Regions from separate parts of the Streptomyces sp. NPDC020898 genome, predicted to be linked through region 3. Evidence: riboswitches for the same ligand, from Rfam matches in the RefSeq annotation. Region 3 holds a riboswitch; each other region holds the start of a gene.
What was found. A riboswitch is a leader RNA that binds a small molecule or an ion and turns the genes downstream of it on or off. The one in region 3 is predicted to bind cobalamin.
Positions count from the first base shown of each region.

Region 1: it holds a riboswitch for cobalamin, as region 3 does, so the genes downstream of both, ACH4TV_RS09240 (ribonucleoside-diphosphate reductase subunit alpha) here and ACH4TV_RS02835 (prenyltransferase/squalene oxidase repeat-containing protein) in region 3, are expected to answer to the same signal.
Region 2: it holds a riboswitch for cobalamin, as region 3 does, so the genes downstream of both, ACH4TV_RS04400 (FecCD family ABC transporter permease) here and ACH4TV_RS02835 (prenyltransferase/squalene oxidase repeat-containing protein) in region 3, are expected to answer to the same signal.
Region 4: it holds a riboswitch for cobalamin, as region 3 does, so the genes downstream of both, ACH4TV_RS41610 (cobalamin biosynthesis protein) here and ACH4TV_RS02835 (prenyltransferase/squalene oxidase repeat-containing protein) in region 3, are expected to answer to the same signal.

Region 1 is NZ_JBIRRV010000002.1:291,424-297,064, forward strand. Features, by position in the region: gene ACH4TV_RS09230 (DUF3311 domain-containing protein) at 1-268, shown strand, start outside; gene mctP (monocarboxylate uptake permease MctP) at 265-1,893, shown strand; cobalamin riboswitch at 2,040-2,217, shown strand; gene ACH4TV_RS09240 (ribonucleoside-diphosphate reductase subunit alpha) at 2,344-4,704, shown strand; gene ACH4TV_RS09245 (ribonucleotide-diphosphate reductase subunit beta) at 4,705-5,641, shown strand, end outside.
Region 2 is NZ_JBIRRV010000001.1:981,376-987,016, reverse strand. Features, by position in the region: gene ACH4TV_RS04415 (response regulator) at 1-342, shown strand, start outside; gene ACH4TV_RS04410 (ABC transporter substrate-binding protein) at 379-1,380, opposite strand; gene ACH4TV_RS04405 (ABC transporter ATP-binding protein) at 1,393-2,163, opposite strand; gene ACH4TV_RS04400 (FecCD family ABC transporter permease) at 2,169-3,245, opposite strand; cobalamin riboswitch at 3,335-3,478, opposite strand; gene ACH4TV_RS04395 (acyltransferase family protein) at 3,654-5,641, shown strand, end outside.
Region 3 is NZ_JBIRRV010000001.1:639,448-645,088, reverse strand. Features, by position in the region: gene ACH4TV_RS02850 (ABC transporter ATP-binding protein) at 1-438, opposite strand, end outside; gene ACH4TV_RS02845 (energy-coupling factor transporter transmembrane component T) at 435-1,517, opposite strand; gene ACH4TV_RS02840 (SCO2322 family protein) at 1,633-2,256, opposite strand; gene ACH4TV_RS02835 (prenyltransferase/squalene oxidase repeat-containing protein) at 2,256-3,479, opposite strand; cobalamin riboswitch at 3,614-3,762, opposite strand; gene ACH4TV_RS02830 (MBL fold metallo-hydrolase) at 3,774-4,811, opposite strand; gene ACH4TV_RS02825 (aldehyde dehydrogenase) at 5,022-5,641, shown strand, end outside.
Region 4 is NZ_JBIRRV010000022.1:55,505-61,145, forward strand. Features, by position in the region: gene cobN (cobaltochelatase subunit CobN) at 1-236, opposite strand, end outside; gene ACH4TV_RS41605 (cobyric acid synthase) at 233-1,741, opposite strand; gene ACH4TV_RS41610 (cobalamin biosynthesis protein) at 1,783-2,730, opposite strand; cobalamin riboswitch at 2,828-2,971, opposite strand; gene ACH4TV_RS41615 (hypothetical protein) at 3,117-3,338, opposite strand; gene ACH4TV_RS41620 (anion permease) at 3,373-4,623, opposite strand; gene ACH4TV_RS41625 (lysozyme) at 4,791-5,552, opposite strand.

The sequences.
Region 1 (5,641 bases), on a different contig from region 3:
GCCTGAAGTGAGACAACCGGTGGCAGAACAACCGGTGGTGACTCCGGTACGCGTGGTCATCGGGCTCTGCCTCTTCGTGCCTTTCGTGGCGATGCTGTGGGTGAGCTCGTACGCGAAGGTCGAACCGGCCTTCATCGGCATCCCGTTCTTCTACTGGTACCAGATGCTGTGGGTGGTCATATCCACCGTCCTGACGATGACCGCGTACGTGCTCTGGCAGCGTGACCAGCGCGCCCGGGCCGCCGCGAAGGGTGGTGCGGACGCATGAACGACGGCGTGAACGGCGTGGCACTCGCCGTCTTCATCTTCTTCTTCCTGGCGGTCACGATCGTCGGGTTCATGGCCTCGCGCTGGCGCAAGGCCGCGAACGAGAACAGCCTCGACGAATGGGGCCTGGGCGGCCGGTCGTTCGGCACCTGGGTCACCTGGTTCCTGCTCGGCGGCGACCTCTACACGGCGTACACCTTCGTGGCGGTACCGGCGGCTATCTACGCGGCGGGCGCGGCCGGGTTCTTCGCGGTGCCCTACACGATCCTCATCTACCCGCTGATGTTCGTGTTCCTGCCCCGCCTGTGGTCCGTCTCGCACAAGCACGGGTACGTCACCACCTCGGACTTCGTGCGCGGCCGGTTCGGCTCGAAGGGGCTGTCGCTGGCGGTCGCCGTCACCGGCATCCTGGCGACGATGCCGTACATCGCGCTCCAACTGGTCGGTATCCAGGCCGTCCTGGACGTCATGGGCGTCGGCGGTGGCGAGGACACCAACTGGTTCGTCAAGGACCTGCCGCTGCTGATCGCCTTCGGTGTGCTGGCCGCGTACACGTACTCGTCGGGTCTGCGGGCGCCCGCGCTGATCGCGTTCGTGAAGGACGCGCTGATCTACATCGTCATCGCGGTCGCGATCATCTACATCCCGATCAAGCTGGGCGGCTTCGACGAGATCTTCAAGGCCGCGGGCGACGCCTTCTCCCAGACCAACCCGGCGACCGGCAAACCGCGCGGTGCGCTGGCTCCCGGCGAGGCCTCGCAGTGGACGTACGCCACGCTGGCGCTCGGCTCGGCACTCGCGCTGTTCATGTACCCGCACAGCGTGACCGCGGTGCTGTCGAGCCGCAGCCGTGACGTGATCCGCCGCAACTCCACGATCCTGCCCCTGTACTCGCTGATGCTGGGCCTGCTCGGACTGCTGGGCTTCATGGCGATCGCGGCCGGAGTCAAGGTCACCAACGGCCAGTTGGCGATCCCTCAGCTCTTCGAGGACATGTTCCCGGCGTGGTTCGCGGGCGTGGCGTTCGCGGCGATCGGCATCGGTGCGCTCGTTCCGGCAGCCATCATGTCCATCGCGGCGGCGAACCTCTTCACCCGCAACATCTACAAGGACTTCCTCAAGCCCGACGCGACACCGGAGCAGGAGACGAAGGTCTCCAAGCTGGTCTCGCTCGTGGTGAAGGTGGGCGCGCTGGTCTTCGTCCTGACCATGGACAAGACGGTCGCCATCAACTTCCAGCTCCTGGGCGGCATCTGGATCCTGCAGACCTTCCCCGCCCTGGTCGGCGGTCTGTTCACCCGCTGGTTCCACCGCTGGGCCCTGCTCGCCGGCTGGGCGGTCGGCATGCTGTACGGCACGCTGGCGGCGTACGGCGTCGCGTCTCCGACGCAGAAGCACTTCGGGGGCAGCTCGAAGGAGATCCCCGGGATCGGTGAGATCGGGTACATCGGTCTGACGGCGTTCATCCTGAACGTCGTCATCACGGTGGTCCTCACCTTCGTCCTGAAGGCGATGAACGCGCCGGACGGTGTGGACGAGACCAACCCGTCGGACTACACGGCGGACGCGGGGGATCCGGGCGTGGTGGAGAAGTTGCCGCCGGCCACGGCAGGCGCCGCGCACTGAGGGCTCCGCCGGGTGCGTGGTTCTTTGACCGCGGGCCCGGTGGGGGCTTGTCGCGCAGTTCCCCGCGCCCCTGAAGGGGCGCCACAACGGGCCGTTGGAGAAATCCGGCGGCCCGTTGTTGTGTCTCTTTAGGGGCGACGCGACACAACATGTGGGGGTGCGTCTGCGGCCCGGCACAAGATGTATGCTCATCTCGCTGTCGCCGCAGGGGAATCCGGTGCGAATCCGGAACTGTCCCGCAACGGTGTACACGTTCACATTCGTGCCCTCGCACGGTCGTGCGCGTGTCCAGTCCGAGGACCTGCCGACGGTGCGCCCGGCCGACCGGCCCGGGTGTCTGACGTCCGGGTCTCGTGGAGTGGGCCGGTGGACGCGCGCGTGCCCGTAAGGCGTCCGTGTGCCCCGCTGCCCTCCCGCCAGGCCCCGTGCCGAGCGAGGGAGAGCCCCCACGTGACCATCGCGCCAGCCGAACCGGTTTCAGCGACTCCGGCGGAGACCGACCGTACCGACGGTCCCGGGACCGCGCTGCTGCGGATCCTGACCGAGCTGACCGCCGACCTTCCCGACGCCGACCCCGGCCGGGTCGCCGCCGCCGCGTTGCGCGGCCGGTCAGCCCGGGCCGACGTGTCGGAGCTGCGCGAGCTGGCCACCGAGGCTGCGGCCGGCCTCATCTCCGAGGACCCCGCGTACTCCCGGCTGGCCGCCCGGCTGCTGACCGTCAGCATCGCCGCCGAGGCCGCCTCACAGGGCGTCACCTCCTTCACGGAGTCGGTCACGGTCGGGCACCGGGAGGGCCTGATCGCCGACCGCACCGCAGAGTTCGTACGGCTGCACGCGGACCGTCTGAACGCCCTGATCGACGTCGAGGGCGACGACCGCTTCGGGTACTTCGGGCTGCGTACCCTCCACAGCCGGTACCTCCTGCGCCACCCGATCACGCGCCGGGTCATCGAGACGCCCCAGCACTTCATGCTGCGCGTCGCGAGCGGTCTCGCCGAGGACGACACTGTCCGCGCCTTCGACGAAGTCGCCGCGCTCTACCGGCTGATGAGCCGCCTCGACTACCTCCCCTCCTCCCCCACCCTCTTCAACTCCGGTACCCGGCACCCCCAGATGTCGTCCTGCTACCTCCTCGACTCCCCCGTCGACGAGCTGGACTCCATCTACGACCGCTACCACCAGGTCGCCCGCCTCTCCAAGCACGCCGGTGGCATCGGACTGTCGTACAGCCGGATTCGCTCACGCGGGTCCCTCATCCGCGGCACCAACGGGCACTCCAACGGCATCGTCCCGTTCCTGAAGACGCTGGACGCCTCGGTCGCGGCCGTGAACCAGGGCGGCCGGCGCAAGGGCGCGGCCGCGGTGTACCTGGAGACCTGGCACTCCGACATCGAGGAGTTCCTGGAGCTGCGCGACAACACGGGCGAGGACGCCCGCCGTACGCACAACCTGAACCTCGCGCACTGGATCCCGGACGAGTTCATGCGCCGGGTGAACGCGGACGCCCTCTGGTCGCTCTTCTCCCCCTCCGACGTGCCCGAGCTGGTCGACCTGTGGGGCGACGACTTCGACGCCGCCTATCGCAGGGCCGAGGAGGCCGGGCTCGCCCGCAGGACCATCCCGGCCCGTGATCTGTACGGCCGCATGATGCGTACGCTCGCGCAGACCGGCCAAGGCTGGATGACCTTCAAGGACGCGGCCAACCGCACCGCCAACCAGACGGCCGAGCCGGGCAGCGTCGTCCACTCCTCGAACCTCTGCACCGAGATCCTGGAGGTCACGGACGACGGGGAGACGGCGGTCTGCAACCTGGGCTCGGTGAACCTCGGCGCGTTCGTGGTCGACGGGGACATCGACTGGGAGCGGCTGGACGAGACGGTCCGCACCGCCGTCACCTTCCTCGACCGGGTCGTCGACATCAACTTCTACCCGACCGAGCAGGCGGGCCGCTCCAACTCCCGCTGGCGCCCGGTCGGTCTGGGCGCGATGGGCCTCCAGGACGTCTTCTTCAAGCTGCGCGTCCCCTTCGACTCGCCCGAGGCCAAGGCCCTCTCCACCCGCATCGCCGAGCGCGTGATGCTCGCCGCGTACGAGGCCTCCACCGACCTCGCCGAGCGCAACGGCCCGCTGCCGGCCTGGGACAAGACCCGTACGGCCCGCGGTGTGCTCCACCCCGACCACTACGACGTCGAGCTGAACTGGCCCGAGCGCTGGGCGGCGCTGCGGGAACGGATCGCCGCGACCGGGATGCGCAACTCCCTGCTCCTGGCGATCGCGCCGACCGCCACCATCGCCTCGATCGCCGGTGTGTACGAGTGCATCGAGCCGCAGGTGTCCAACCTGTTCAAGCGCGAGACGCTGTCCGGCGAGTTCCTCCAGGTCAACTCCTACCTGGTCCAGGAGCTCAAGGACCTCGGCGTGTGGGACGCCCGCACCCGTGAGGCGCTGCGCGAGGCGAACGGCTCGGTGCAGGACTTCACGTGGATCCCGGCCGACGTACGGGCGCTGTACCGCACGGCGTGGGAGATCCCGCAGCGCGGCCTGATCGACATGGCGGCGGCCCGGACCCCGTTCCTGGACCAGGCCCAGTCCCTGAACCTGTTCCTGGAGACGCCGACCATCGGCAAGCTCTCCTCGATGTACGCGTACGCCTGGAAGTCGGGCCTGAAGACGACGTACTACCTGCGCTCCCGCCCGGCGACCCGCATCGCCCGCGCCGCGCAGGCATCCGTTCCCGTCCAGCAGCCGACCCCCGAAGACGCCGTCGCCTGCTCCCTGGAAAACCCCGAGTCCTGCGAGGCGTGCCAGTAAATGTCCAGCGAAACCAAGAACCTTCTCGACCCGGGCTTCGAACTCACGCTCCGCCCCATGCGCTACCCGGACTTCTACGAGCGCTACCGGGACGCCATCAAGAACACCTGGACCGTCGAGGAGGTCGACCTCCACTCGGACGTCACCGACCTGGCGAAGCTGTCCGAGGGTGAGCAGCACATGATCGGCCGGCTGGTCGCGTTCTTCGCGACGGGCGACTCGATCGTCTCGAACAACCTGGTGCTCACGCTCTACAAGCACATCAACTCCCCCGAGGCGCGCCTGTACCTGAGCCGCCAGCTCTTCGAGGAGGCCGTGCACGTCCAGTTCTATCTGACGCTGCTCGACACCTATCTCCCCGATCCGGAGGACCGGGCGGCGGCCTTCGACGCGGTGGAGAACATCCCGTCCATCCGTGAGAAGGCCGAGTTCTGCTTCAAGTGGATCAACGAGGTCGAGAAGCTGGACCGCCTGGAGACCCAGGCCGACCGCCGCCGCTTCCTCCTCAACCTGATCTGCTTCGCCGCGTGCATCGAAGGGCTCTTCTTCTACGGTGCTTTCGCGTACGTCTACTGGTTCCGCAGCCGGGGTCTGCTGCACGGCCTGGCCACCGGCACCAACTGGGTGTTCCGGGACGAGACCATGCACATGAGCTTCGCGTTCGAGGTGGTCGACACCGTCCGCAAGGAGGAGCCGGAGCTGTTCGACGAGCGGCTCCAGCAGGAGGTGACCGACATGATGCGGGAGGCGGTCGAGGCGGAACTCCAGTTCGGCCGCGACCTGTGCGGTGAGGGTCTGCCGGGCATGAACACCGAGTCGATGCGCCAGTACCTGGAGTGCGTCGCCGACCAGCGGCTGGCCCGGCTGGGCTTCGCTCCGGTGTACGGCTCCGAGAACCCCTTCTCCTTCATGGAGCTTCAAGGGGTCCAGGAGCTGA
Region 2 (5,641 bases), 340 kb from region 3:
GACATGGACGAGATCCTCGCCGCGATCCGGATCGTGGCCGCCGGGGACGCCCTGATCGCGCCGGGCGTCACCCGTCGCCTGATCGCCGAGTTCGCGGCCCGCCCCGTCGCCGAGCCCCCGCAGGTGCGGCCGGTGCCGGGCATCACCGACCGCGAACACGAGGTGCTCGTCCTGATCGGCCGCGGACTGTCCAACACGGAGATCGCCTCGGAGCTCTACATCAGCGTGGCCACGGCGAAGGCACACGTGGGCAGACTGCTGACGAAGCTGGATGCCCGGGACCGGGTGCAGTTGGTCATCACGGCATACGAATGGGGGCTGGTGACACCGCCGAGGGGATAGCGGGAGAGGGGGAGTGGGGGAGAGGGGACAAGGTGCCTACGAGGCGGAGCCGGCGTCCGTCACCGTTCGCAGATAGGCCCCCAGCCGAGCGATCGCCGAAGGATTGCGCGGGCTCTCGACCAGGTCCACGTAGTCCAGGACGAAGATGCGCTTGTTCTTGACGGCGGAGACGTTCTTCAACGGGCCGTACGACAGCAGGAACTTGCGCTTCTGTTCCGCGCTGACGTCCCCGTAGTCGCAGATGACGATGACGTCCGGGTCGCGGTCGACCACCGTCTCCCAGCCCACCGTCGTCCAGGAGTCGGCGAGGTCGTTCATGATGTTGACGCCGCCGGCCTTGCTGATGACCTCCTCGGGGGCGGCGTACCGCCCGGAGGTGAAGGGCGAGTCCGTGCCGCTGTCGTACAGGAACACCTTGGGGCTCTTCGCGGGCGCCTTCGCTTGTACGGCGGCGACCTGCTTCTTGAAGCCGGCGATCAGGGTGGCCGCGCGCTGCTCGACGCCGAAGAGCTTTCCGAGGTTGGTGAGGTCGGTGTAGAGGGCGTCCAGGGGCGGCATGATGCCCCGCGAGGTCTTGGTGCGGCCGTTGCGGCAGGACTCGGTGAGGATGTACGTGGGGATGCCGAGCTTCTTCAACGCGGCCGGGGTGAAGCCGTTGTCGTCGCGGAAGCCGTAGTTCCAGCCGGCGAAGACCCAGTCGCCGCGGGCGTCGAGGACGTTCTCCTTGGTGAGCTGCTGCTTGGACAGCCACTTCACCTTCTCGTAGCCGTCCTTCCAGGGCACGCCGGTCAGGTCACCCTTGTCGTCGGGCATGGCGAACCCGGCCATCCGGTCTTCCAGGCCGAGCGCGAACATCAGCTCGGTGATCCCGACGTCGTTCGTGACGACCCGCTCGGGAACCTTGTCGTACGTCACCTTCTGGCCGCAGTTGGTGAGGGTGACGGAGGGCGACGCGGCCTTCGCCGCCGGCTCGACGTCGACACCGCACCCGGTGACGAGGACGGACAGGAGCACGGCGGCGACAACTGGCTTGCGCATACGGGCAGTTCCTTAAGAGGACGACGTGGGAAGCAGATCGAAGAGCAGCTGTACGGCGCCCGTCTCCGGATGCCGTACGGGATGGGCGCGGACCCCGAACACCTCGGCCAGCAGCCCGGGTTGGAGCACATCGTGCGGTGGGCCCGACGCGACGACCCGGCCCCCGGCGATGACGTACAGCAGATCGCAGTGCGCGGCGGCGAGGTTGAGGTCGTGCAGGGCGGCCAGGACGGTCAGGCCGCTGGAGCGGACCAGGGACAGGACGTCCAACTGGTGGGCGATGTCGAGGTGGTTGGTGGGTTCGTCGAGGACGAGGACGCGGGGCTGCTGGGCCAACGCCCGTGCGATGAGGACGCGTTGCTTCTCGCCGCCGGAGAGGGCGAGGAACCCGCGGTCGGCGAGGTGGGCGACGCCCGTGCGTTCCATGGCGGCGCCGCAGATCTCCCGGTCCCCGGCCGCCGTACGCCCCGCGTGGGGCAGCCGGCCCATGCCGACCACCTCGCCGACGGTGAAGTCGAACTCGGCGGACGACTCCTGGGGCAGCGCGGCGAGCACCCGGGCGGCGGCCCGGGGTTCCATGCCGTGCACGTCACTCCCGTCGAGGAGGACAGCCCCCGCCGCAGGCCGCAGCGCCCGGTACACGCACCGCAACAGGGTGGACTTCCCACTCCCGTTGGGCCCGACGAGCCCCACGAAGGTGCCGCCGGCCACCGTCATCCGGATGTCGTCGACGAGCCGAACGGCCCCCGCGTCGACCGACACCCCCTCCACGTCGAGCCGCATCGCGTTCACCGCCCCCCGAACGCGTAGCCGCCGCGCCGCATCAGCAGCAGGAACGCCGGTACGCCGACCACGGCGGTGATCACCCCGACGGGCAGTTCGGCCGGTGCGAGAAGCAGCCGGGACAGGAGGTCGGCCCACACCAGCAGCACGGCCCCGACGATCGGCGCGACGGCCAGCACCCGCCGGTGATCGGCGCCCACGAGCATCCGTACGACATGCGGGACCATGAGCCCGACGAAGCCGATGGCCCCGCTCACGGCGACGACGGTGCCGGTCACGGCGGCGGTCACGAGGAACAACTCCCGCCGCAGCCGGGAGGGTTGGACCCCGAGGGCGGAAGCCGTCTCGTCGCCCATGGCGAGCGCGTTGAGCGACTCGGCCCGCCGGGCGAGCCACGCCCACCCGGCGACGACGGTCACGGCGGCGATCGGCACCTGCGCCCAGGTCGCCCCGCCCAGACTCCCGAGCAGCCACATCATCGCCGAGCGGGCCGCCTCACCCCGGGCGGCCCCGAACACCATCACGGTGGTCACGGCCTGGAAGCCGTACGCCAGTGCCGTACCCGTGAGGATCAGCCGCAGCGGCGTCAGCCCATGAGCGGCCGACCGGGCAACGGCGTACACGAGGACCATCGCGGCGAGCGCGGAGACGAAGGCGGACACGGACAGCGCCCACACCCCGAGCCCGGCGAACGCCCCCAGCAGGATCACGGCGTTGGCCCCGACCGCCGCACCGGAGGAGATCCCCAGCACGAACGGATCGGCGAGCGCGTTGCGCACCATGGCCTGCACGGCCACCCCGACGGCCGCGAGCCCGCCCCCGACGACGGCGGCCAGCACCACCCGGGGCAGCCGCAGCTCCCAGACGATGGTGTACGCGGCGAGCTCATCGGCACGGATGGTCCCGCCGCTGATCCCGCCCCACAGGAACCGGAACACCTGCCCCCAGCCGATCCCGGACGCCCCGAGCCCGACCCCGCACAGCAGGGAGACGGCGAGCAGCAGGAGAAGCCCCACGGCGAGTGGCACGACGGGTATTCGGCGCACGGCGGGTGGTTCCTTCGCCTCGGGCCGCCTCGTCATCACCAGGAGGGGCCCGGCGGGAAAGCCGGGCGGCACGGCGGGGGAGCCCGCCGTACGTTCCCTTCTCGCAGTCCGCGGCGAGCAGTCATCGGGGTTCGCAGTGCCACCGCGGGTGATCGGGCTCGCACACCCGGATCCGGAGGACCGGACCGGGACGTGCATACCGTTGCGGGTCAGCGCCGGACTCTCACCGGACTTCCCCCACGGGAGGCGCGGTGAGCGTAGCAAACGTGCCGGACGGGTCATTTCACTCGGGCGGCCTTCCCGGGCACGGACGGTGCGCACGCGGACCGCCGGAAAATATCTGGTGACCGGATGGTGAGTGCCACAACCGTTCGAGCGGGCCGACCGTCTGTGATGAGCGTGAAGACACGACCGCAGCGGCAGGAACCCGGGCATCCGGAACCCATGCATCCGGAACCGAACGCGAGCCCCGTGCTGCGGCTCGACATCCAGGGGCTGCGGGCCGTGGCCGTGTCGCTAGTCGTCCTCAGTCACGCCGGGGTCAGGGGGTTCACCGGCGGCTATGTCGGCGTCGACGTCTTCTTCGTCATCTCCGGTTTCCTCATCACCTCGTTACTCCTGCGCGAACTGTCCACCACGGACGGGATGTCGATCCGCAGGTTCTACGCCCGCCGAGCCCTCCGCCTCCTCCCCGCGTCGACGCTCGTCATCGTGGCCACCCTCGTTGCTTCCTGGGTGTTCCTGTCGAAAGTCCGCTTCGAGGAGTACGCCGGTGACGCGCTGAGCAGCGCGCTCTACGTGGTGAACTTCCGGCTGGCCGCGGGCGGCACGGACTATCTGGCCGAGGGGAGCCCGCCGTCCCCCTTCCAGCACTTCTGGTCGCTGGCGGTGGAGGAGCAGTTCTACCTGCTGTGGCCGCTGCTGCTCCTGCTCAGTTGGCGGCTCGTACGCCCGATCGGACGCGCACGCGGACGCGGGCACGGAGGCGGAGGCGGGCGCGGTCTGCTGGCGGTGCCGCTTGTGGTGCTCTGCCTGCTGTCGTTCGGGCTGAGCGTCGCCGTGACGCAGGACGTCCCGTCCTGGGCGTACTTCGGTTCGCACACACGGTTCTGGGAGCTGGGCGCCGGCGCCCTCCTGGCCCTGTACGCCGCCCAACTGCGCAGGCTGCCCGCCCGGTTGGCGGCACCGATGAGCTGGACGGGCCTGATCTGCATCTTGCTCTCAGCGGTGTTGTACGGCAACGACACCCCGTTCCCCGGCTATCACGCGCTCCTGCCGGTGCTCGGGTCGGTCCTCGTCCTGGCCGGCGGCTGCGCCCCTTCCCCGTACGGCGCTCAACTGGTCCTGTCCCGGCGCCCGTTGGTCCGGCTGGGCGGCCTGTCGTACGGCTGGTACCTGTGGCACTGGCCGCTGCTGCTCATAGGCCCCGTGGCACTCGGCAGACTCCCCGAGACCACCAGCGTCCGGCTGGCCCTCCTGCTCTGCGCGATCGCCCTACTCCTGGCCTGGGCGACCCTGCGCCTGGTGGAGAACCCCGTACGGTTCCACCCCACCTTCCGTGGCCGCCCCGCGCGCGCTCTGCGGCTCGGGGTGGCCCTGTCGGCGGTCGCGGCGATGATCGCCGTAACGGCGTACGCGTTCCCGCCGCCGCTCGACTCGGGCCGCCCCGCAGCCCAGTTGAGGCAGGAGATGACGACGGCCCCGAACCCGGCCCTGCGACTGCGCCAGCTCCTGGAGGAGTCCCCCAGGAGCCTGCCCAGCAACCTCGCCCCACCCCTCACCGAGATCAAGTCGGCGCGTTCCGCGGTCTACCGGGACGGCTGCCATGTGGCGTACGACAGCACGAGCACCCCGCCGTGCGAGTACGGCAACCGGGCCTCGGACAAGGTCGTGGTCCTCTTCGGCGACTCCCACGCGGCCCAGTGGTTCCCGGCGCTCAACCGCCTTGCCGCCGGGCGCGGTTGGAAGCTGGTGTCGCTGACGAAGGCGTCGTGCAAGGTGGCCAAGGTCACCCTGCGCCGCTTCGACGGCCCGTACGCGGCCTGCGACACCTGGCGGGCCAGGGCGATCGAGAGGATCAACGCCCTGCGCCCCGACCTGGTGATCGTCTCCTCCTCGGACGCGGGCGACCCGCTGTACCCGGAGCCCGACCTCGTCCAGCAGTGGACGGACGGCTTCCGTGCGACGTACGACGCGCTCGGGAAATCCGGCGCCCGGGTCGTCGGGCTCCTCGACACCCCCTGGCCGAAGACGGACGCGGTCGACTGCGTCGCCCTGTACTCCCTCCGACTGGACCGCTGCACACACCACCTCCCCGAGGCGATCCGGGACCACTCCCGCAGAACGGCGACGCGGATAGCGGCGCAGCAGTCCCACGCCACGCTGATCGACCCCACACCCTGGCTGTGCACGGGTCCGGGCGAGAGCGAGGG
Region 3 (5,641 bases):
CTGTCCCCCGGAGAGCGTGGCGATCGGCCGGTCACGCAGGTCGGCCAGGCCCAGCAGATCGAGGGTCTCCTCGACCCTTCGGCGCATCACGTCCGGGGCGAGGCCCAACGACTCCATGCCGTACGCGAGTTCGTCCTCGACGATGTCCGTCACGAAGTGGGCGAGCGGATCCTGTCCCACCGTGCCGACCACGTCGGCGAGTTCGCGCGGCTTGTGGGTACGGGTGTCGCGCCCGGCCACGGTCACCCGGCCGCGCAAAGTGCCCCCGGTGAAGTGCGGCACGAGGCCGCTCACGGCACCCAGAACCGTGGACTTCCCGACCCCTGACGGGCCGACCAGCAGCACGAGTTCACCTTCCGGTACCTCGAAGTCCACGTGCTGGAGGGCGGGTTCGGCGGCCCCCTCGTACATCACGGAGACGTCCTCGAAGTGGATCACGACGACTCCCGGGTGGTAACAGGCATACGGGACGGGGGACTTGGAGCGACGAAGGCAGGCAACAGCCCCAGCAACACCGCCACCGCCGGCCACAGCGGCAGGGTGGGCGACACCAGCGGCACGACCCCGGGGTGCAGCGCCGCCGAGCCGGAGCCGACGGAGGCGAGGACCATCAGCGCGGCCACCGCGACCCCCGACCCCGCGACCAGCCACGCCCGTACACCCCACACGTCCGGCCGGTACCGGGTGCGCAGCGAACGCCGCCCGCCGAGCCACAGCCCGCCCAGCGCCGCCGCCAGCCCGGCCAGCAGCAGCGGCAGCCCGTACGTACCGCCCGCCGCTGTCAGCAGCCCGTACGTGCCCGCACAGACGCCCAGCAGGCCACCCAGGGTGAGCGCCCCGGTCGTACGGCGGACAGCGGCCGGGACCTCGGCGGTGCGGCCGTATCCGCGCGCCTCCATCGCCGCCGCCAGCGCGACCGACCGCTCCAACGCGCCCTCCAGGACGGGGAGTCCGACGTGCAGCAGCCCTCGTACGCCCCGGTCCGGACGGCCCCGCAGCCGACGGGCGGCGCGCAGCCGCTGGACGTCCGCGATGAGGTTCGGCGCGAAGGTGAGGGCCACGACGACCGCCACACCGATCTCGTACAGCGCGCCGGGCAGGGACTTGAGGAGCCGGGCCGGGTTCGCGAGGGCGTTCGCGGCGCCGACGCAGATGAGCAGCGCGGCCAGCCGCAGACCGTCGTACAGCGCGAACACCAGCCCCTCGGCAGTCACCCGGCCCCCGACACGCACCCCCTGCGCCCAGTGCGGGAGCGGCAGTTCGGGCAGCGTGACGACGACATGCGAACCGGGAATCGGCGACCCGAGGACGACGGCGAAGACAAGCCGGATGACGAGAACAGCCAGCCCGAGCTTGACGAAGGCACCGTAGGACCGCGCCCACGGAGCATCGGTGCGATGCGTGGCGACGACATACCCGGCCACAACGATGAGGAGGCACAGGAGAAGGGGGTTGGTGGTACGGGTAGCGGCAGCACCGAGCCCGAGGGACCACACCCACCAGGCCCCGGGGTGCATGGACGGTCCTGGTGAAGCCGGGTGCGCAACGACGCCCCCATAGGGGCGCGGGGAACTGCGCGACAAGCCCCCACCGGCCCGCAGGTCCAAAACGACCCTTCCCGCGGAGCGACGCTCATACATGCCTGCGGCGCCGCATCTGCCAGACGGCCCCCGCCCCGAGCAGGACCACGGCGGCGGCCCCCGCGAAGAGGCCCACGGACGGCCCACCGTCCGAATCCGCGCCCCCACCAGACCTCTCCGCCCCCACAGCCTCGGCGCAGCCGACCCGCGGATAGTCGGCGATCGCACACAACAACGCGCCGGAGTCATAACGCAACGGCTTGGCGACCGAGGCGAGGGCGTCCGCCGTGGTCGCGTCGGGGCCGACGCGGGCGCACACCGTACGCACCGCGGGCGGGGTCTCGCCGGACGGCGCGTCGGCGGACGTACCGAAGTCGATGACGAGCGCCACCCGCTTCTGGCCCTCCCGCGCGGGCGTCCTCGCGCAGACGACCGTGAACACGGCGTCGCCGCGCGGCCGGGCGGCGTCCTTCGAGTCCGGGCTCACGGCGAAGCGGAAGCCCTGGACGTCACCGTCGGAGGGACGGGCGGTCGACGGGCCCTGTGTGGCGTACGTCCAGCCGTCGCCGTCGCGCTCCCAGAAGGACCAGTAGCGGTAGCCGGTGGCCTGGGCCTGGCCGGCGCCGGCCAGGAGGAGGAACGCGGCCAGGGCGAGCGAGAGCGCGCGGCGCCGGATCACGGCTGCTGCTTCCTCTTGTTGCGCCCGCTGAGCAGGAAGCCGATGCCCACCCCGGCGACGAGGAAGACACCGACGGTCCACAGCGTCCCGAAGCTGCTGTCGCTGTCGTCGTCCTTGCTGGGCTTGTCGCTGTCCTTGACGGCCGGGCTCGGGGACGCGGGCGCCGGTCCGGTCGCGTTGAGGAGGGCCACCAGGTCCTGGCCGCCGAAGTCGCGCGGGTCGGCGGACTGGGCGTGCGCCGCCAGGATCAGCTGCGCGTAGGCCGCCGGCCCCGCCTGCTTCGCCCACTGGGCGGAGTCGGTCTCCAGCCAGCCCAGCGCGTCGGCCGCCCGCTGCCCCTGACCGGCGGTCGCGAGGGCGAGGACGGCATCCGCGGTGTTGCCGTAGTCGGGCTGGTCCTCGGCGCCGGCCAGCGCGGACGTGAGGTGCTTGTCCTTGGCCATGGCCTGGACGAGGTAGGCGGCGCCGTTGCGCGCGGCCTGCCCCGGCTCGCCGGAGTCCGAGCAGGCCGCGGAGGTGTCGGTCGGCTTCACGGCCGCCCCGGAAAGTCCCTTCCCCAGCAGGCCGACCACGGCCGCCGCCGTCGCGTCGGCGTTGGCGGCGAGCGTGCCCTTCTTGTCCGGCTGGTAGGCGAAGGCACCCCCACCACTCTCACCGCACGGAAGGGCCAGCTTCACCAGCAGGTCGTACGGCGACTTCCCGCCCTTGGTGACCGCGCCGGGCTTCTCGCCTGCTGCGGCAAGGGCCCCGACGACCACGGAGGTGGAGTTCGCGTCGCTGGCCCCGCCGGCCGCGTACCCCCAGCCGCCGTCCTTGTTCTGCACCGACTTCAGCCAGGCGACGGCCTTGCCGACCACCGCGTCCTGTCCGCCCAGCGCGGCGAGGGCCTGGACGGCGGCGCCGGTGCTGTTGGTGTCGACGAGGTTCTTGGCGTCGCACGGCGAACCGGCATCCCCCCGGAAGGGCGCGAAGGCGCCGCTCGCGCACTGCTGCCCGGCCAGCCAGTCCACGGCCGCGGCGGCGGGCTTCACGCCCACGGTGTCCTGGGCGAGCAGGGCGAGGGACTGGCGCCAGACACCGTCGTAGGTGGGGTCGGCGGTGCCGTACAGCCCGGCGGGGAGGGTGGGCGAGGGGGACGGCGAGGCGGCGGACGCCTGACCGCCGCCGGTCAGAGTGACGGCGATGACGGCCAGAGCCGTGGCGCTGCGGCGGACATTCATGATCGGCGGGTGCCTCTCCCTGCGGGGAGACGGGCAGCACGGGACACCCCGGGCGGCTCGGCTCCGTATACCTCGACGGTGCCGCACACCGGCGGGCCGCCGGTGCCGCGAGCCGGTCACGGTCCGCACGGGGCAATCCGGCTCACAGCCCCGGCGGGTGACCGGGCTGCTCACGATGGGGGTACCTCCCAGGCCCTTAAGGCACTGGGGGAGGGTCAGCGCCGGAATTGCACCGGCTTCCCCCCGTACGGGTGTGATGACGACCCGTTCACTGTACCGGCCAGCCTTTTCGGCTCACACCGCCACGTACGTCACCGGCTCGCTCCCCGTCACCGCCTCCGCCTGCCCCCGTTTCACCAGGCGCCGGACATGGGCCTCCGCCTCCGAGACCGCGATGTTCCTCGATCCCGGGGGGATCTCGGACCAGGGGCGGTTCCACTCCATGCGTTCCGCGAGCTGCCAGGGGGTGAGGGGAGTGGTGAGGAGGGCGCGGAGACCGGCGAGGCGTTCGTCGTGGTGGTCGAGCAACTCCCGTACGCGGACGGTCGCGTCGGGGAAGGCGTGCCGGTGGGCCGGGAGCACCTCGGCCGGGGCGAGGCGTCCGACGCGCTCCAGGGAGTCGAGGTAGTCGCCGAGGGGGTCGGCGATCGTCGTGTCGTCCGGGTCCTCGTACAGGCCGATGTGCGGGGTGATCCCGGGCAGCAGGTGGTCGCCGGAGAACAGGCGCCCGTTGCCCGGGAGTTGGGTGGGGTGGGCCTCCTCCAGGTGGAGGCAGACATGGCCGGGGGTGTGGCCCGGCGTCCAGATCGCGCGCAGCCGGCGGCCGGGGAGGGTGAGCAGTTCGCCGGGGACGATCTCGCGGTCGGGGAGCGCGGGCGAGAAGCCGGGCAGGGCGCTGGGGTGGATCGCGCGCAGGGTCGCCACGTGCTCGTCGGGCGCTCCGGCCGCCGCCAACTTCGCGATCATGTACGTGTACCAGCGTTCGACGCGGTTCTCCCGCGTCCGCCGGACGACGGAGATGTCGGCCTCGTGCATCGCGATCCACGCCCCGGAGGCCTCGCGCACCTGGCCCGACAGGCCGTGGTGGTCAGGATGGTGATGGGTGATCACCATCCCGTGGATCTCCCCGACCGTCGTCCCGCACGCCACCAGTCCCTCGGTGAGCGCGTCCCAGGACAGCGGATCGTCCCAGCCGGTGTCGACGAGCACCGGTCCGCTGTCGGTGTCGACGACGTACACCAGCGTGTAGCCGAGGGGATTGTTCGGAATGGGGACCCGGAGGGACCGGACGCCCCCGCCGTGATCGGTCACCTGCGTCGACACCTGTGTCATGGGCTCCCCTGAGGCCGGCTGGCCCAACTATAACTAGAACCGGTTCCAATGGGAGCCCAAGTCACTCATGGCGGCAGTCGCTCATGGCGGGAGTCACTTGTGGCGGGCGAAGTGGTGTGAGGGCTGTGGACTCCTCGAAGGGGACCTGGTAACTGTCTCCCTATCTATCTGACGCACCGTCAGAGACGGTACCCGGAGAGGCAGTCGGCCATGACCGAGCTCGTGGAACACGGACAGCTGTTCATCGGCGGGGAGTTGACCGACCCGCTCGGCAAGGACGTCATCGAGGTGATCTCCCCGCACACCGAAGAGGTCATCGGCCGCGTACCGCACGCCTCGACGGCCGACGTCGACCGGGCCGTCGCCGTCGCGCGCACCGCCTTCGACGAGGGACCCTGGCCACGGACGACCCTCGACGAGCGCATCGCCGTCGTCACCCGCATCAAGGACGGCATCGCTGCCCGGTACGAGGAGATCGCCCGCGTCATCTCCTCCGAGAACGGCTCCCCGTACTCCTGGAGCGTCCTCGCGCAGGCCCTCGGCGCGATGATGGTCTGGGACTCGGCAATCACGGTCGCCCGCGACTTCACGTACGAGGAGACACGCGACGGAGTCCTCGGCCGCATCCTCGTCCGGCGCGAGCCGGTGGGGGTCGTCGCCGCCGTGGTCCCCTGGAACGTCCCGCAGTTCGTCGCGGCGGCCAAGCTCGCGCCCGCGCTGCTCACCGGCTGCACGGTGGTCCTGAAACCGTCGCCCGAGTCGCCCCTCGACGCGTACATCCTCGCGGAGATAACGAAGGAGGCGGGACTGCCGCCCGGCGTCCTGTCGAT
Region 4 (5,641 bases), on a different contig from region 3:
CCGCCGAGCAGCACGGTCGGCACCCCGGACGTCTTGAGATAGGCGAGCCCGTCCTCCCAGGCCCGTTTCCCGCCCAGCAGCCGTACGACGGCGATGTCCGCGCCCTCGACGAGCGCGGGCAGTTCCTCCGCGACGTCCACCCGGGTCGGATTGCCGGTCCGGTACGAGGCGCCGGAAGCGGCCCGGGCCGCCAGCAGATCCGTGTCGGCGGTCGACAACAACAACACTGTGCTCATGCGGGCGCTCCCGGTGGGATGAAAGGCAGTCCTTGCGGCGCGCCCGACTCGATGAGCCGCCAGAGCGCGTCCGTGTCCGCGTGCTGTTCGATGAGATCGCCGAGCAGATCGAGCTGTTCCTCGCGCAGCCCGGCGAAGGAGGTGTCGGCGGCGGGTACGAAGCGGCGGCCCGCGGCGGCGGCCACCTCGCGCAGGAACGCCCGCCGGAACCCGTCGGATTCGAGCGATCCGTGCCAGTGCGTGCCCCAGACGGCCCCGACCCGGCACCCGTCCAGGAAGGCTTCTCCGCCGTTGACTTCGGCGACGCCGTGATGAATCTCGTACCCCTCGACAGGTTCGCCGAGGGCGGTGCCGACGGGCCGGGTGAGGGTCTTCTCGCGGGCGAACCGCACCCGCACGGGCAGCAGTCCGAGTCCGTCGACCTGCCCGGCCCGCGATTCGACGTCGTCCTCGATGTGCTCGCCGAGGATCTGGAAGCCACCGCAGACACCCAGCACGGGTCGCCCCTCGGCGGCCCGGCGCACCAGGGCGTCCGCGAGTCCGCGCTCGCGCAGCCACGCCAGTGCCTTGACGGTTCCCCGGGTCCCCGGAACGACGACGAGGTCGGCGTCGGCAAGTTCCTCCGGCCGGTCCACGAACCGCACCACGACGCCCGGTTCGGCGGCGAGCGCGTCGACGTCCGTGAAGTTGGACATGAGCGGCACCGCGCAGACGGCGACCCGCAGCACGTCCTCGCCGACGGGCGGCGCGACGACGGATTCCCGGACGGCCCCCCGCATCGACACCCGCAGCCCGTCCTCCTCGTCGATGCCGAGCCCGTGCCGGAAGGGCAGCACACCGTATGTCGGCCGTCCGGTGAGCCCGAGCAGCATGTCGAGCCCGGGCTCCAGCAACGACACATCACCGCGGAACTTGTTGACGAGGAACCCGGCCACAAGTGCCTGATCCTCGGGGGACAGCAGGGCGACGGTCCCGAAGAAGGAGGCGAAGACGCCACCCCGGTCGATGTCGCCGACTACAAGGACAGGCAGCCCGGCATTGCGGGCGATCCCCATGTTCACGATGTCGGTCCGCCGGAGATTGATCTCGGCGGGAGAACCGGCCCCCTCACAGATCACCGCGTCATACGTGCCCCGCAGTTCGGCGAGGCACTCCAGCACGGTCCCGAGAAGTTGCTGCTGCCGCCCCCCGTGATACCCACGCGCACTCAACTCGCCCACGGGTTTCCCCATCAGCACGACCTGACTGCTCTGCTCGCCCCCCGGCTTGAGCAGTACGGGATTCATGAGCACGGTGGGTTCCACCCGGCAGGCCTGCGCCTGCATGGCCTGCGCCCGCCCGATCTCGGCACCCTCCCGCGTCACGAACGAGTTGAGTGACATGTTCTGCGCCTTGAACGGTGCGACCTTGACCCCCTGCCGCACCAGCCACCGGCAGATCCCGGCGGTGACGACACTCTTGCCGGCATCGGAGGTGGTCCCGGCAACAAGCAGCCCCCCACCCACAGTCCTGCCACCGGCAGTTCCGCCACCCGCACTTCCGCCACTCACGATGTGGTCCGCCCCTTCGCGAGAAGCCGCCCGGCGACGCTGACGCCGAGCGCGAGCCAGGTGACGCGCCGGGACAGCCGTACGGCCCGTTCGATGTCGGGCACGCCGACGGCACGCCCGTACTCCCCGTTGAGCACGGGCCGATGCTCGACCCGCCCCGCGTACGACAACGTCCCGCCGAGCCGCACACCGAGCGCTCCCGCGAAGGAGGCCTCCACGGGCCCGGCGTTGGGGCTGGGGTGCTTGCGGGCATCGTCCCGCCAGGCCCGCACGGCGCCGCGTGGGTCGCCCCCCGCAACAGCGGCGAGTACGGCGGTGAGTCGGGCCCCGGGCCACCCCACGACATCGTCGAGCCGGGCGGACGCCCACCCGTACCGCCGGTAGTGGGCGGACTTGTGCCCGACCATGGCGTCCAGGGTGTTGACGGCCCGGAACCCGACCAGCCCGGGCACCCCGCCCAGGGCGCCCCACACCAGTGCGCCCACGACGGCGTCGGAGGTGTTCTCGGCGACGGACTCGACGACGGCCCGGGCGATCCCGTCGGCGTCGAGGGTCTGCGGATCGCGTCCGCAGAGGTGGGGCAGCCGAGTCCGGGCGCGGTCGAGGTCGCCGTCCGCGAGCGCGTACCCGATCGCCCGCGCCTCCCGGCCGAGGGAGGTACCGCCGACCACCGCCCAGGTGGCTGCGGCGGTGAGCGCGACGGAGGCGGGACGGGAGCGACGTACGGCACAACCGGCCGTGGCCGCAAGAGAGACGGCACCGCCGACACATACGGCGGTGTGCAGCGCGCCCCACCCGCGGTGGTCGCGCCAGAGCACTTGTTCGACGGCGTCGGCGGCCCGCCCGAACGCGGCGACCGGATGCCCGCGGCGAGGGTCGCCCAGGATCAGATCACCGAGAAGTCCGGCGGCGGCGCCGTACGCGAATACGCGATCGGCACGCATCGGCTCAGCCGGCCGCAGTGGCGGGAAGAGCCCTGGTCATGGACCTCGAACGGCAGCCGAACATGGCGAATTGTCCTCACTCAGGGTGTCCACGCCCTGGTTCGACGAGACCGGCGGCGAGAGTTCCTGGCTCCCGGGGATTCCTACCCCGGTGACAGTGGCGGGACCGCGCCGGATTCGCACCGGCTTCCTCTTCTGCCGCCGTACATGGCTCCGGCAGTCCACCACGGGCCCGGAACACCCGTCAACTTGCCGTTGACCTGGAAAGGAGGACTGTGCTGAGCCCCACACAAGGGAGCATCGGGTGGGCGGACAAACGCCCGCCCTGCCGGTAACCACCCACAGGGCGGCCGCCGTCAGGGCGGGCGACGAAGCCGGGTCGGCCCTCAGGCCACGATCAGATAGATCCCGTATCCGACGACCGCCGCGCAGGCCGCGAAGCACGCGTACGCGCCCGTGACCGCGAGCCCCGCCGTGCCTCCCTGCGCCACCGCCCGCTCGCGTCGCGAGAGCCCGACGATGCCGAGGGTGAACACGCCCACCATCGCCACGGTGATGACGAGACTGACGCCGAAGACGGAGCCGAGGGCTGCCCAGTCGATCTTCATGTTGCTTCCTTCTTGGTCGAACGGGGTCTCGGACTCAGAGGGCCGTCGCCGACGGCGTCGCCGCGACCTCGGCCGGGGCGGGGATGGTGGCCGTGAGGTCGTCGGTCACGGTGCCCGCGGGGGGCGGGGTGACCGCGGCGATGGCCGTCGTCACGATGCCCGCCGGTTCTCCGGCCTCGCCCTCGACGTCGTTGACGTTCGTGTGGTCGATCACCTCGCGCCGCGAGACGACCCAGATCGCCGCGCTGGAGCCGATCAGGAAGACCGCGACCAGTGCCGTGCCCCAGTCCCCGAACCCGGTGACCCATTCCGCCACGGCGCCGACCAGTGCCGCCGCCGGCAGCGTCAGTCCCCACGCCACGAACATCCGGGTCGCCGTCGACCAGCGGACCACGCCGCCCTTGCGGCCGAGGCCCGCGCCCATCACCGAACCCGACACCGAGTGCGTCGTGGAGAGGGAGAAGCCGAGGTGGGAGGAGGCCAGGATGACCGTCGCCGCGCTGGTCTGGGCCGCGAAGCCCTGCTGCGGCTGGAGATCGGTCAGGCCCTTGCCCATCGTGCGGATGATGCGCCAGCCGCCCAGGTACGTGCCGAGCGCGATGGCCAGGCCCGCGGAGAGGATGACCCACACCGGCGGGTCGGAGTCGGGGGCGACAGCGCCGCCCGAGACGAGGGCGAGGGTGATGATGCCCATCGTCTTCTGTGCATCGTTCGTGCCGTGGGCCAGCGACACCAGGCCCGCGGAGGCGATCTGGCCGACCCGGAAGCCCTTCTCCGCCGCCTTGCCCTCGGCCCGCTGGGCGGCGAGCCGGTACGACAGTCTCGTCGCCAGCATCGCGGCGATGCCCGCCACGATCGGGGCGGCGATGGCCGGGATCAGCACCTTCGTCACCAGCACGTCGCCGTGGACGGCGCCCGCGCCCGCCGAGGCGATGGTCGCGCCGATCAGGCCGCCCATGAGGGCGTGCGAGGAACTGGAGGGAAGCCCGACCAGCCAGGTCAGCAGATTCCAGAGGATCGCGCCGACCAACGCGGCGAAGATCACCTCGGGACGGATACCGCTCTCGTCGACAAGGCCCTTGGAGATCGTGTTGGCGACCTCCACGGAGAGGAAGGCGCCCACGAGGTTGAGGACGGCCGACATGGCCACCGCAACCTTGGGCTTCAGAGCGCCGGTCGAGATGGTGGTGGCCATCGCGTTGGCGGTGTCGTGGAAACCGTTCGTGAAATCGAACGCGAGCGCGGTGACGACCACGATCGCGAGGATCAGCGAGAAGCTTTCCATTTACCCAGATTTCTTCGGGACGTCAGTGCCTGCTGGACCGTAAGCAACCTGGATGAACGGAAGGTGAACTGGCGGGGGATACGCGATGACTTGAAATGAGGCGTCGCCCCGCCGGATGTGCCGGACGGGCGACTCCCCCTTCGACCGGTCTCCCGCTCCCCCTTCGCCTACCCCTTCGCGAACTGCCTGAGCTGGGCCAATGACCCGTTGAAGAGATTCTGGTCACCCGGGAGCGTGCCGCTGTTGTCGTACTGCCAGAACGTCCAGAATTTCCAGCCACCGGACGGCAGCGCCCCCGCGTCGGCCGCGTTGTAGCGAGCCAGCCACAGAGAGTGTTTCGAGGTGAAGACACTGCTGCTGTTCGTGCACGTGTTCCACCAGTGGGCGGTCGTGTAGATGACCGGACGGCGGCCGGTGAGGCGGTTGACCTCGTTGCTGAAGGCCGTGATCCAGGCGGCCATCCTGGCCTTGCTCAACCCGTAGCACTTCTTCTTGCTGTACGGGTTGTACTCGATGTCGAGCGCGGGCGGCAGCGTCCAGCCGTCCGCGCGCCAGCCGCCGCCGTTGCGCACGAAGTGCTGGGCCTGGGTGATGCCGGACGACTTGTCCGGCAGGGCGAAGTGGTACGCGCCGCGGATGAGGCCCGCGGTCCGTGAGCCGTTGTACTGCTGGCTGAAGTACGGATTGCGATAAGTGTGGGACTCGGTCGCCTTGACGTACACGAAGGTGGCGCCCTTTGCCTTCGCGGACGACCAGTTGACGTCCTTCTGGTGCGACGAGACGTCGTGCCCCTTCGGCTTCCCCGCCGCCGAGACCGGAACCTCCGTCAGGAGGGTTCCGCCGATGGCGAGTGCCGCCGCGGTCGCCGCGAGTATGCGCGAGCGGTGGCGTAAGGATTTGCGATGGAACGGTTTGCGATCACGGGCCATGTGTCCCCCCGGAATGGCGGCGTGCGTGACAAATCCCCCAGAGATTACTGGAAGATCGACGAACCTCCGGCGGCCTCCGGCCAAAGCGC